DNA from 3 places in the Allobosea sp. GW822-FHT03F07 genome. Region 2 is predicted to be linked to each of the others. Evidence: riboswitches for the same ligand, from Rfam matches in the RefSeq annotation. Region 2 holds a riboswitch; each other region holds the start of a gene.
What was found. A riboswitch is a leader RNA that binds a small molecule or an ion and turns the genes downstream of it on or off. The one in region 2 is predicted to bind thiamine pyrophosphate.
Positions count from the first base shown of each region.

Region 1: another riboswitch for thiamine pyrophosphate. It lies ahead of thiO (glycine oxidase ThiO); the one in region 2 lies ahead of AC1RMY_RS00995 (LuxE/PaaK family acyltransferase).
Region 3: another riboswitch for thiamine pyrophosphate. It lies ahead of thiC (phosphomethylpyrimidine synthase ThiC); the one in region 2 lies ahead of AC1RMY_RS00995 (LuxE/PaaK family acyltransferase).

Region 1 is NZ_JBXAND010000006.1:194,049-197,299, reverse strand. It holds gene AC1RMY_RS18420 (mandelate racemase/muconate lactonizing enzyme family protein) at 1-1,096, shown strand, start outside; TPP riboswitch at 1,303-1,403, shown strand; gene thiO (glycine oxidase ThiO) at 1,450-2,484, shown strand; gene thiS (sulfur carrier protein ThiS) at 2,468-2,665, shown strand; gene AC1RMY_RS18405 (thiazole synthase) at 2,682-3,251, shown strand, end outside.
Region 2 is NZ_JBXAND010000001.1:193,432-196,682, reverse strand. It holds gene AC1RMY_RS01000 (acyl-CoA reductase) at 1-390, opposite strand, end outside; gene AC1RMY_RS00995 (LuxE/PaaK family acyltransferase) at 395-1,471, opposite strand; TPP riboswitch at 1,572-1,700, opposite strand; gene AC1RMY_RS00990 (hypothetical protein) at 1,895-2,167, shown strand; gene AC1RMY_RS00985 (DUF2161 domain-containing phosphodiesterase) at 2,298-2,990, opposite strand; gene AC1RMY_RS00980 (cupin domain-containing protein) at 3,089-3,251, opposite strand, start outside.
Region 3 is NZ_JBXAND010000004.1:271,035-274,285, forward strand. It holds gene AC1RMY_RS15075 (OmpA family protein) at 1-561, shown strand, start outside; gene AC1RMY_RS15080 (hypothetical protein) at 696-995, shown strand; gene AC1RMY_RS15085 (hypothetical protein) at 1,080-1,277, shown strand; TPP riboswitch at 1,314-1,417, shown strand; gene thiC (phosphomethylpyrimidine synthase ThiC) at 1,494-3,251, shown strand, end outside.

The sequences.
Region 1 (3,251 bases), on a different contig from region 2:
CTTCATCCTGCATATTCCCGTGACGGGCGGTTCGATCGCGGATTCGACCCATCGCATCAGCCATTGGGGCGTGGTCGGCACGAAGATCGTCACCGAGGACGGGCTCGAAGGCTACGGCTTCACCGGCACCCATGCCGATCTGCCCTCCGATCGGCTGATCACCGCCTGCATCCGCGACTGCTATGCGCCGCTGCTGATCGGCGAGGACGCCGCCGAGACGAATCGCCTCTGGCTCAAGCTCGCCCGCCACCCGGCGCTGCAATGGGTCGGCCGCGCCGGCATCACCCAGCTCGCGCTCGCTGCCGTCGATGTCGCGCTCTGGGATCTCAAGGCGAAGAAGGCCGGCGTGCCGCTCTGGCATCTGCTCGGCGGTGCCAGCAAGCCTCGGCTCGAGGCCTACAACACCGATATCGGCTGGCTTTCGATCCCGAAGGACCAGCTCGTCGACGGCTGCCGGAAGGCGGTCGAGCGCGACGGCTTCCACCGCATCAAGGTCAAGGTCGGCCATGCCGATCCCGGGATCGATATCGGCCGGCTCGAGGCTGTCAGGCACGCCGTCGGCTCCCATGTCGCGCTCGCCATCGACGGGAACGGCAAATGGGACCTGCCGACCTGCAGGCGCTTTTGCGCCCGGGCCGAGCCGCTCGACATCTTCTGGTTCGAGGAGCCGCTCTGGTATGACGATGTCGGCTCGCATGCGGCGCTGGCGCGCTCGACCTCGATCCCGGTCGCGCTCGGCGAGCAGCTCTACTCGCTCGACGCCTTCCGCTCCTTCATCGCCGCCGACGCGATCGACTTCGTCCAACCCGACGTGACCCGGCTCGGCGGCATCACCGAGTATATCCAGGTCGCGGATCTTGCGCTGGCGAACCGCCTGCCGGTCGCGCCCCATGCCGGCGAGATGAGCCAGGTCCATGTCCATCTCGCCTATTGGCATCAGGCGACGCCGGTCCTCGAATACATCCCCTGGATCAAGGACGCCTTCGAGGAGCCGGCCGATGTCGTCGACGGCTGTTTCCTGAAACCGCAGAAGCCCGGCGCCGGTACCACGCCCACGGCTGATGCCTTCGCCCGCTTCGCCAAGCCGCTGGGTTGACCTGCGCGGCCATTCTTCAAGGGAGTGGCATTGGCGAAAAGGCGCGGGTCATCCCGGACGCAGCGAAGCGGAGATCCGGGATCCATGCCGGTGCATTCACCGGAAGGGTTCAGGCATGAATCCCGGGTCTCCCTGCCGTCGCCCGGGATGACCGGCGTGTTGAAGCCTCGCCGCCTTGCTCCTGCCGCCGGGACCGCCTAAACTTCGTCGATCCGTTGGGGTGCCGCGAGGCTGAGAGGTGCTGACGCACCAACCCATCGAACCTGATCCGGGTAATGCCGGCGAAGGGAACGGTCATCGGCTCGTCGCTCGCTCTGCCATGGCCGTTGCCTTCCCGGGCGAATGGGAATGGCATGACTCAGCTTTCGACCCATCCACGGCAAGGCGAGCAAGTCCATGTCGGCATCGTCGGTGCGGGCGTCGTCGGCCTCGCCTGCGCGGTCGAATTGCTCGAACGCGGCGCCTCGGTCGATATCCATGAGCGCGGCGCCTTCGCCGGCGAGCGGGCCTGTTCCTGGCATGCCGGCGGCATGCTCGCACCCTGGTGCGAGGGCGAAAGCGCAGAGGAACCTGTGATCCGGCTCGGACAGGAGGCTGCAGCTTGGTGGCAGCGCCATGTCGACGGCGTTGTCCGCAAGGGCACGCTCGTTTTGGCCCCGAGCCGGGATCGCAGCGAACTGCGCCGCTTCGGCCTGCGCACTTCGCATTTCGCGGAGATCGACGGCGAGGGGATCGCGGCACTCGAACCTGATCTCGCCGGACGCTTCGCCAAGGGCCTGTTCTTCGAAGGGGAGGCCCATCTCGATCCGCGATTGGCGCTCGCAGGCCTTGCCGCGAAGGTCGAGGCCCTGGGCGGTCGCATCCATTTCGGTAGCGAGGTGGAAGCCTCTGACATCGCCGCCGATACGGTCCTCGACTGTCGCGGCTTGTCGGCCCGCGATGCGTTGCCCGATCTGCGCGGCGTCAAGGGTGAGATGCTGCTGCTGCGGAGCCGCGATATCACATTGTCGCGCCCTGTGCGCCTGCTCCACCCGCGCATCCCGCTCTATGTCGTGCCGCGCGCGGGAGGGCTCTTCATGGTGGGCGCGACCATGATCGAGAGCAGCGATCGCGGCCGCATCTCTGCCCGCTCGATGCTGGAACTGCTCGGCGCGGCCTATGCGCTGCACCCCGCCTTCGGCGAGGCCGAGGTGGTCGAGATCGGCGTCGATGCCCGCCCGGCCTTTCCCGACAACCTGCCGCGGCTGACACGCCGAGCTCGGGTCCTTCACGTCAACGGCTTCTATCGTCACGGCTTCCTGCTCAGCCCTGCCATGGCGCGGCTGGCGGCTGATGCCGTGCTCGACCCGGCCGCCATTCCGGAGATGTTGCATGACGCTGCTGCTTAACGGGCAACCGCAGGAGGTCGTGGCCACTACGCTCGCCGAGGCGCTGGCCGAACTCGGCTATGCCGGCAAGGTCGTCGCCACCGCCGTGAACGGGGACTTCGTCGCCGCCCGTAAGCGCGAGGCCGTCAGGCTGACCGAGGGCGACCGCATCGAGGTGCTCGCCCCGATGCAGGGCGGCTGAGATGCAAAGGCCTCAGATGAAAGACTTTTACAGCTTCGAGCCGCAGAGCCGGCTCTTCCTCGGCACGGCGCAATACCCGTCGCCCTCGATCCTCGCCGAGGCGGTCAGGCGCTCCGGCGTCGAGGTCGTCACCGTTTCGCTGAGGCGGGAAGCCGGGGAGGGCGGCGCCGGCCAGGCCTTCTGGTCACTGATCCGCGAGCTCGGCGTGCGCGTCCTGCCCAACACGGCCGGCTGCCATACGGTCAAGGAGGCCGTCACCACCGCCCATATGGCACGCGAGGTCTTCGGCACGGAATGGATCAAGCTCGAGGTCATCGGCGACGACGACACGCTGCAGCCCGACGTGGTCGGACTGATCGAGGCGGCCCGCATCCTGAGCGAGGACGGCTTCCAGGTCTTTCCCTACACGACCGAGGACATCGTCGTCGGCGGGCGCCTGCTCGATGCCGGCTGCGAGGTGCTGATGCCCTGGGGCGCGCCGATCGGCTCGGCGAGGGGGCTGAACAACCCCTACGGCCTGCGCACCCTGCGCCAGCACTTCCCGGATATCCCGCTCGTCGTCGATGCCGGCATCGGCCTGCCGTCC
Region 2 (3,251 bases):
GCCCGGATTGGCGAAATCCTCCGCCAGGAAGCGCTGGAGCTGCGGCGCTCGAAATGTCCGCAGATAGCCCGACAATCCCAGCCGCACCGTCTCCCGGTCATAGCCGGTGACGACCGGCAGCACCGCTTCCGCCTTGCGCCGCCAGGGATCGTCGCGATCAAGCAGCCGCGCCACCGCCTTGTCGATGGTCGCGACGATGCCCGCAGTGGGCAGCGTCTTGAGATAGGCGCGTGCATTCTCCCGCACACGGGCCGCCAGCGCGACGCTCTGCGCTTCCGTCAGCAGGGGCATGCGGACCTCGACCGCCTCGCCCCAAGCTGAAAAGCTCACAGGCCGCCATTCGACCTCGTCGGTCGACAGCCCCGGCAGATGCCCGGCGTACTCGATCACGATGTCAGCCTCGCGCCGCCTTGAGGAATTCCTCGACGGCGAGCGAACAGCCCTTGGAATCGGCGCCATCGACCCGGCCGAAGAGCTTGAAGCCGCCCTCGACGATGACCCCGGCATCCTCGGTCAGGATCGCCGAGACGCAGTTGAAATGGGCGAGGTCGTGATGCACCAGCACGCCGGTCGCCCCCTCCGGCAGGTCGCGCCCGCTCACCGGGTCGACCACACGGCTGCGGATCCAGTGCGGCCCCGATTTCACCGGCGGGCAGATCGCATTGCCGTCATCGTAGACCTGCGTGCTGAGTTCGGTCATGCCGTACATGTTGATGCAGAGACTACGCGGCAGGCCGAATCTCGCGGATAGCGCATCGTAGAATGCATCCGCGCCCATCTCGCGCGACTGGCCCTTGAAGCCGCCGGTGTCGAGAATGCGGCTGCCCTGCGGCAGCACGAAGCGCTTGCCCGCCTCCGCCAGCGCGTCGAGCAGATGCACGAAGCTCCAGCTCGCCCCGAGCAGTGCATAGGGCTGCCCCGAAGCCTGCGCCCGCTCCAGCGCCGCGATCGTCCGGGCAAGGTCGATCCCGCCCGAACCGATCAGATACTCGCTCGCAGGCAGGCCGCATTCGCTCTTCGCCAGGGCAAGGTAATGCGCCAGCGACGAGTTCGGCATCGCCTCCTCGTCGGGGAACAGGATGCCCATCTCGATGCGGTCGAGCCCTCGCATGAAGCGCTGGCGGAAATTCACCAGCATCGAGCGATCATAGACTGCGAGCGTCGGGTGGAAGCTCTTGCCTCTCACGCCCTGCGTCGTGCCGCTGGTCATGAAGACCCGCTCCGCCGCCTCGGGCGGACAGCAGCTCAGCGCCAGGTCCTTGAAGGCGGTGATCGGCACGGCCGGAATGTCGCGCCAGTTGCGCACGGTCAGCGTGGTGCGCCCGCGCTGGATGGCGAAGCGGCGATAGGGCTGGTTGTGCGCGAACTGATAGCCGAAGACGGCCAGCGCTATGCGCTCGAACGCGGCTTCATCAGCCTCGCCCCGGTCGATGAAGGCGAGCAACGCCTCGATGATCTCAGCTTCCGTCACTTCCAGCCGCGCCTTCCCGCGAGGCCCATCACGCAAGGCGGGATGCCTTGCACGGGGGCCGAGATCCGGCCTCTGGCGCGAGTTTGGAAAAGGGGCGGCGATCCACCCGATGTCCCGCATCCCTACGCCGGTATGAGCCGGATCAGGTTCGGAGGGTCACCGCGTTGTCCGGGCTTGGCCCGAACCGGCGGAATCTCAGCCTCCTAGCGAGGCCCCCCTGGGAACAGTCGGCACCATGACGGCGCGCCTGTCATGATGTCAAGAATGCGCTATTCTGGTCGCGGTGCCGGAAACCTTCACGGCGCGCGGCGCGTTGTCACGTCGAGCGCGCGGGAAGCGGGTTCCGGCACATCACCGAGGATCGACAGGCCTCGGCTGCGTCATGCGTCTGGCAGGCAAGCGAAGGCTCCAAGGAGATCCCGCATGAACCCCACGCGCAAGAACCCTGCACTCGAGATCGAGGAACAGGGCCGCCGCCTCGCCGAGGCGGAAGGCCCAGCCGCCCTTCATCAGGTCAGCCTGCGGACGAATATCCACGACGAAGGCAGCGATGCCAACGACACGGAGGACGGGCTGACTGAATCGGAGGAAGCGGTACGACACGCGGCCGAGGATATCCCTACGGGGCAGCGCCCGGAAGGACCGATCGAGAGCGTGCCGGTCTTCGACAGGGGCTCGTTGCCGCCCAGGATCTGAAACCTCCGCGCTCCGAAATGCCCGGTGTCGGAGAGCGGCGGGCGCGTTCTCTGGGCGAGCGTGCGCTCGGCATACCCGATTGCCGGGTTGTCGCCATATCCCTTTGGCTGGAGGCCATGGCCACGCTGTCCTAACCGTCCAGCACGGGGCCCGCTTCCGAAACGGCCATTGGCAGTGCCGGCTGCCATGCTGCCAGAGCGCCGCGCCCCGTCTCGGTCAGCGCGTAGACGCCGCGCCCGGATCGCTCGAACCAGCCATAGACGTTCCGGTGCAGTATCTTCTGCGCATCGGGGCAGGTCGGCTTGAGGTCGCGCGGACGTTGCGGCGCCGCAGTCATCGCCGCGGCGCAGGCGAGCGCCTGCTGGCGATAGGCCGTCATGATCGGCCGGCGCGTCCCGCCGCCCGCGACCGGATCGCCCTGACGTCGCTTGTGTTCGTCGACGAGCCGGGACCGGCGCCGGGGATCCTTGCGCGGCGTTGGCGTCACAGGCGAGACCAACACCTCGACCTGCCCGGATGCCGTCACGCCCAGCAAACCGAAGCCCAGGCGCCGGCAGAGATTGCGATAGCGCGGATCGCTTTCCCTGCCCTTGCCCTTGGCGGAAAGCGCCGCCGCCAGCCAGATTTCATCGCCGAGGCTCATGCGGTCGACGCCCTGCAGGACCAGTTCGAGGTTGAAGCTCATCTTCAACTCGCCGATCACCACCACGGACGGATCATCGGGCCGCAAGCCCACGAGGTCGCAATGCCCCACCTCGCCCTTCACGCTGTAGCCGAGGCTCTCGAGGAAGCGCTTGACGGGGAGATAGAGCGACGTTTCCACGGGACACCTCGGGCCGGCCAATGCCCATTATGCCGCGACAGACGTTTCCGAGAGGCAAACGCCGCCGGACCCGCCTGCGCCCGCAGAATCGGTATCGATCAACCCACGACGACGTAGATCTTCCGAACGGTCTCGATCGTCTTCCAGACGCCGACATAGCCCGGCTTCATCACAAAGCTGTCGCCCGCCTTGAAGATGCGGGGCGGCTCTCCCTGTTCCGTCAACTCGACGACGCCGGAGAGGATGTAGCAGAACTCGAAG
Region 3 (3,251 bases), on a different contig from region 2:
TTCGCCGACGAGGTCGTCGTGCTGGAGCGGCCGGACCTGCGCATCCCGCGCGAGCGCTACGTCGTCGATGCCGACCGGGCCGATGAGAGCCTGATCTACGAGACGATCATCGCCCCGCCGGTCGCGCCGCTGCCGCGTCGCTACACGCTGGACGAGGTCCGCTATTCGCCAGACCTGCGGGCGCGCATGCGCAGCGTCGACATCGATACGGTGACCTTCGAGACGGGCTCCTGGGATGTCGCGCCGGGCCAGGCGCAGCGGCTTTCGGTGATCGCGGAATCGATCCGCAGGGCGTTGCAGCGCTCGCCCAACGAGGTCTTCCTCGTCGAGGGCCATACCGATGCCGTGGGCTCCGACATCGACAACCTCTCGCTGTCGGACCGGCGGGCCCAGTCGGTCGCGGAGATCCTGACCAAGGATTTCGGCGTGCCGCCCGAGAACCTGACGACGCAGGGCTATGGCGAGCAGTATCTCAAGGTCGCGAGCCAGGAGGCCGAGCGCCAGAACCGGCGCGTCACGCTCCGGCGCATCACGCCGCTGCTGGCGGGGCAGGGCGGCTGATCGGCAACGCTCATTCGGGACACGGAAAGGCCGCCGCGAGGCGGCCTTTTTCATGCCTGCGGAACTTCTGAGCGGTTCCCCTTGTTGTCCTCGCAAAGGCCCGCTGGAGGCCGTTCAACGGAACGCAGGGAGTTATGTCGATGCAGTTTCGCAGTAGCTTCTCGGCCGGACTGATCCTCGCCGCCGCAACCGTCGCTCCGCTCGCGGCCAGCGCCCAGACCATGGTGCTCGCGCCGCTGCCGCCGCCGCGACCGTTCGACCTTGCGGTCGCAAGCACCGCGCCCGCGCTCGATCCCACTGCTGCGCTGCGCAGCAGCGTCGCGGTGCGGGACAGCGTCGATCGGCGTCAGCATGCTGCGGTCATGACACCGCTGGATCGTGACGTGCCGATGCCGCGCGCGGTCCCGTCGATCATGGCTCCCGCACGCCCCTGAGAGGGCGCCCGAAGCGACCCTCGAATGCGGCGATTCACGATCGCTCAATATCCTGCGCCTATGGCTGGCGCAGGAGGCGCCTTCATGAGTGATTCCCTCGCCATCGCGCAGAGCTTCGCGGCCATGCAGGCCGGCGCCACGCAGCAGGCCTTGCAGACCGAAATGCTGCGCCAGCAGACGCAGGCCGATCAGGCCGTCGTCGCCCTGCTTCAGCAGAGCGCCGAGCAGATGCAGGCCGTCCTGCCGGCCGGGCAGGGCCAATCGGTCGACATCACCGCCTGAGGCGGTTGCGTATCCTTCTTCATCCGCCTAACCTCGATTTGTTCCGAGGGGTGCTCGCAAGAGCTGAGATGGCCTGATGGCCGAACCCATCGAACCTGATCCGGGTCATACCGGCGGAGGGACTGGAACGCGGCGCGGCCCGACTGCGCCCGCATCACAGCGCTTGAACCGCTTCGACGCCGGATCTCCTGACCCCTTGACCAAGGCGGAGATCCCATGAACACCCACACCAAGCCCCCCAAACACAATGCCGAGGCCGCGCGCAATTTCGGCGCGCCGACCGGCGTCACCACCGGGCCGATCATCGGCTCGCGCAAGATCTATGTGCCCGCGCCGCAGGATGTCTCGATCAAGGTGCCGTTCCGGGAGGTCGTGCTGACGACGGACGCCGAGCCGCCGGTGCGCATCTACGATCCCTCCGGCCCCTATACCGAGACCGATGCGAAGGTCGACCTGAATGCCGGCCTGCCTCAGCTCCGGCGAGACTGGCTTGAGGCGCGCGGCTTCGATGTCGTGCCGGGGCGCGCGGTGACGGCAGCCGACAACGGCAACATCTCGCCCGATCATCTCGTGCCGGCCTGTCCGGCCGAGCGCCCCGTCCGGCAGGCGAAGCCGGGCCAGATGACGACGCAGTATGAGTTCGCGCGCGCCGGCATCGTCACGCCCGAGATGATCTATGTCGCCCATCGCGAGAATCTCGGTCGCGCCGCGATGCTGGAAGGCGCGAAGGAGCGCCATGCCGATGGCGAGAGCTTCGGCGCCAGCGTGCCGGACTTCGTCACGCCGGAATTCGTCCGGGACGAAATCGCGCGCGGCCGCGCCATCATCCCCGCCAACATCAACCACCCGGAATTGGAGCCGATGGCGATCGGCCGCAATTTCCTGGTCAAGATCAACGCCAATATCGGCAACTCCGCCGTGACCTCGGGCGCGGCCGAGGAGGTCGAGAAGCTGGTCTGGGCGATCCGCTGGGGCGCCGATACGGTCATGGACCTCTCGACCGGCCGTAACATCCACAACATCCGCTCCTGGATCCTGCGCAACTCGCCGGTGCCGATCGGCACCGTACCGATCTATCAGGCGCTGGAAAAAGTCGGCGGCGATCCGATCAAGCTCGACTGGGAGGTGTTCAAGGACACCCTCATCGAGCAGGCCGAGCAGGGCGTCGACTATTTCACCATCCATGCCGGCGTGCGCCTGCCCTACGTCCCGCTGACGGCCAGCCGCGTCACCGGCATCGTCTCGCGCGGCGGCTCGATCATGGCGCGCTGGTGCCTGGCGCATCACCGCGAGAGCTTCCTTTACGAGCGCTTCGACGAGATCTGCGAGATCATGCGCCGCTACGACGTCTCGTTCTCGCTCGGCGACGGCCTGCGTCCGGGCTCTATCGCCGACGCCAATGACCGCGCCCAGTTCGCCGAGCTGGAGACCCTGGGGGAGCTGACCAAGATCGCCTGGGACAAGGGCTGCCAAGTGATGATCGAGGGCCCCGGCCATGTGCCGATGCACAAGATCAAGGAGAACATGGACAAGCAGCTCAGGGAGTGTGGGGAAGCGCCGTTCTACACGCTTGGCCCGCTGACGACCGATATCGCGCCGGGCTATGACCACATCACCTCCGGCATCGGGGCTGCGATGATCGGCTGGTATGGCTGCGCCATGCTCTGCTACGTCACGCCGAAGGAGCATCTGGGTCTCCCTGACCGCGACGACGTCAAGACCGGCGTCATCACCTACCGGATCGCGGCCCATGCCGCCGATCTCGCCAAGGGCCACCCGGCCGCGAAGATCAGGGACGATGCGCTCTCCCGCGCCCGTTTCGACTTCCGCTGGGAGGACCAGTTCAACCTGGCGCTCGACCCCGACACGGCGCGCGCGTTCCATGACGAGACGCTGCCGAAGGATGCCCACAAGGTCGCGCATTTCTGCTCGATGTGCGGGCCGAAATTCTGCTCGATGAAGATCACACAGGAT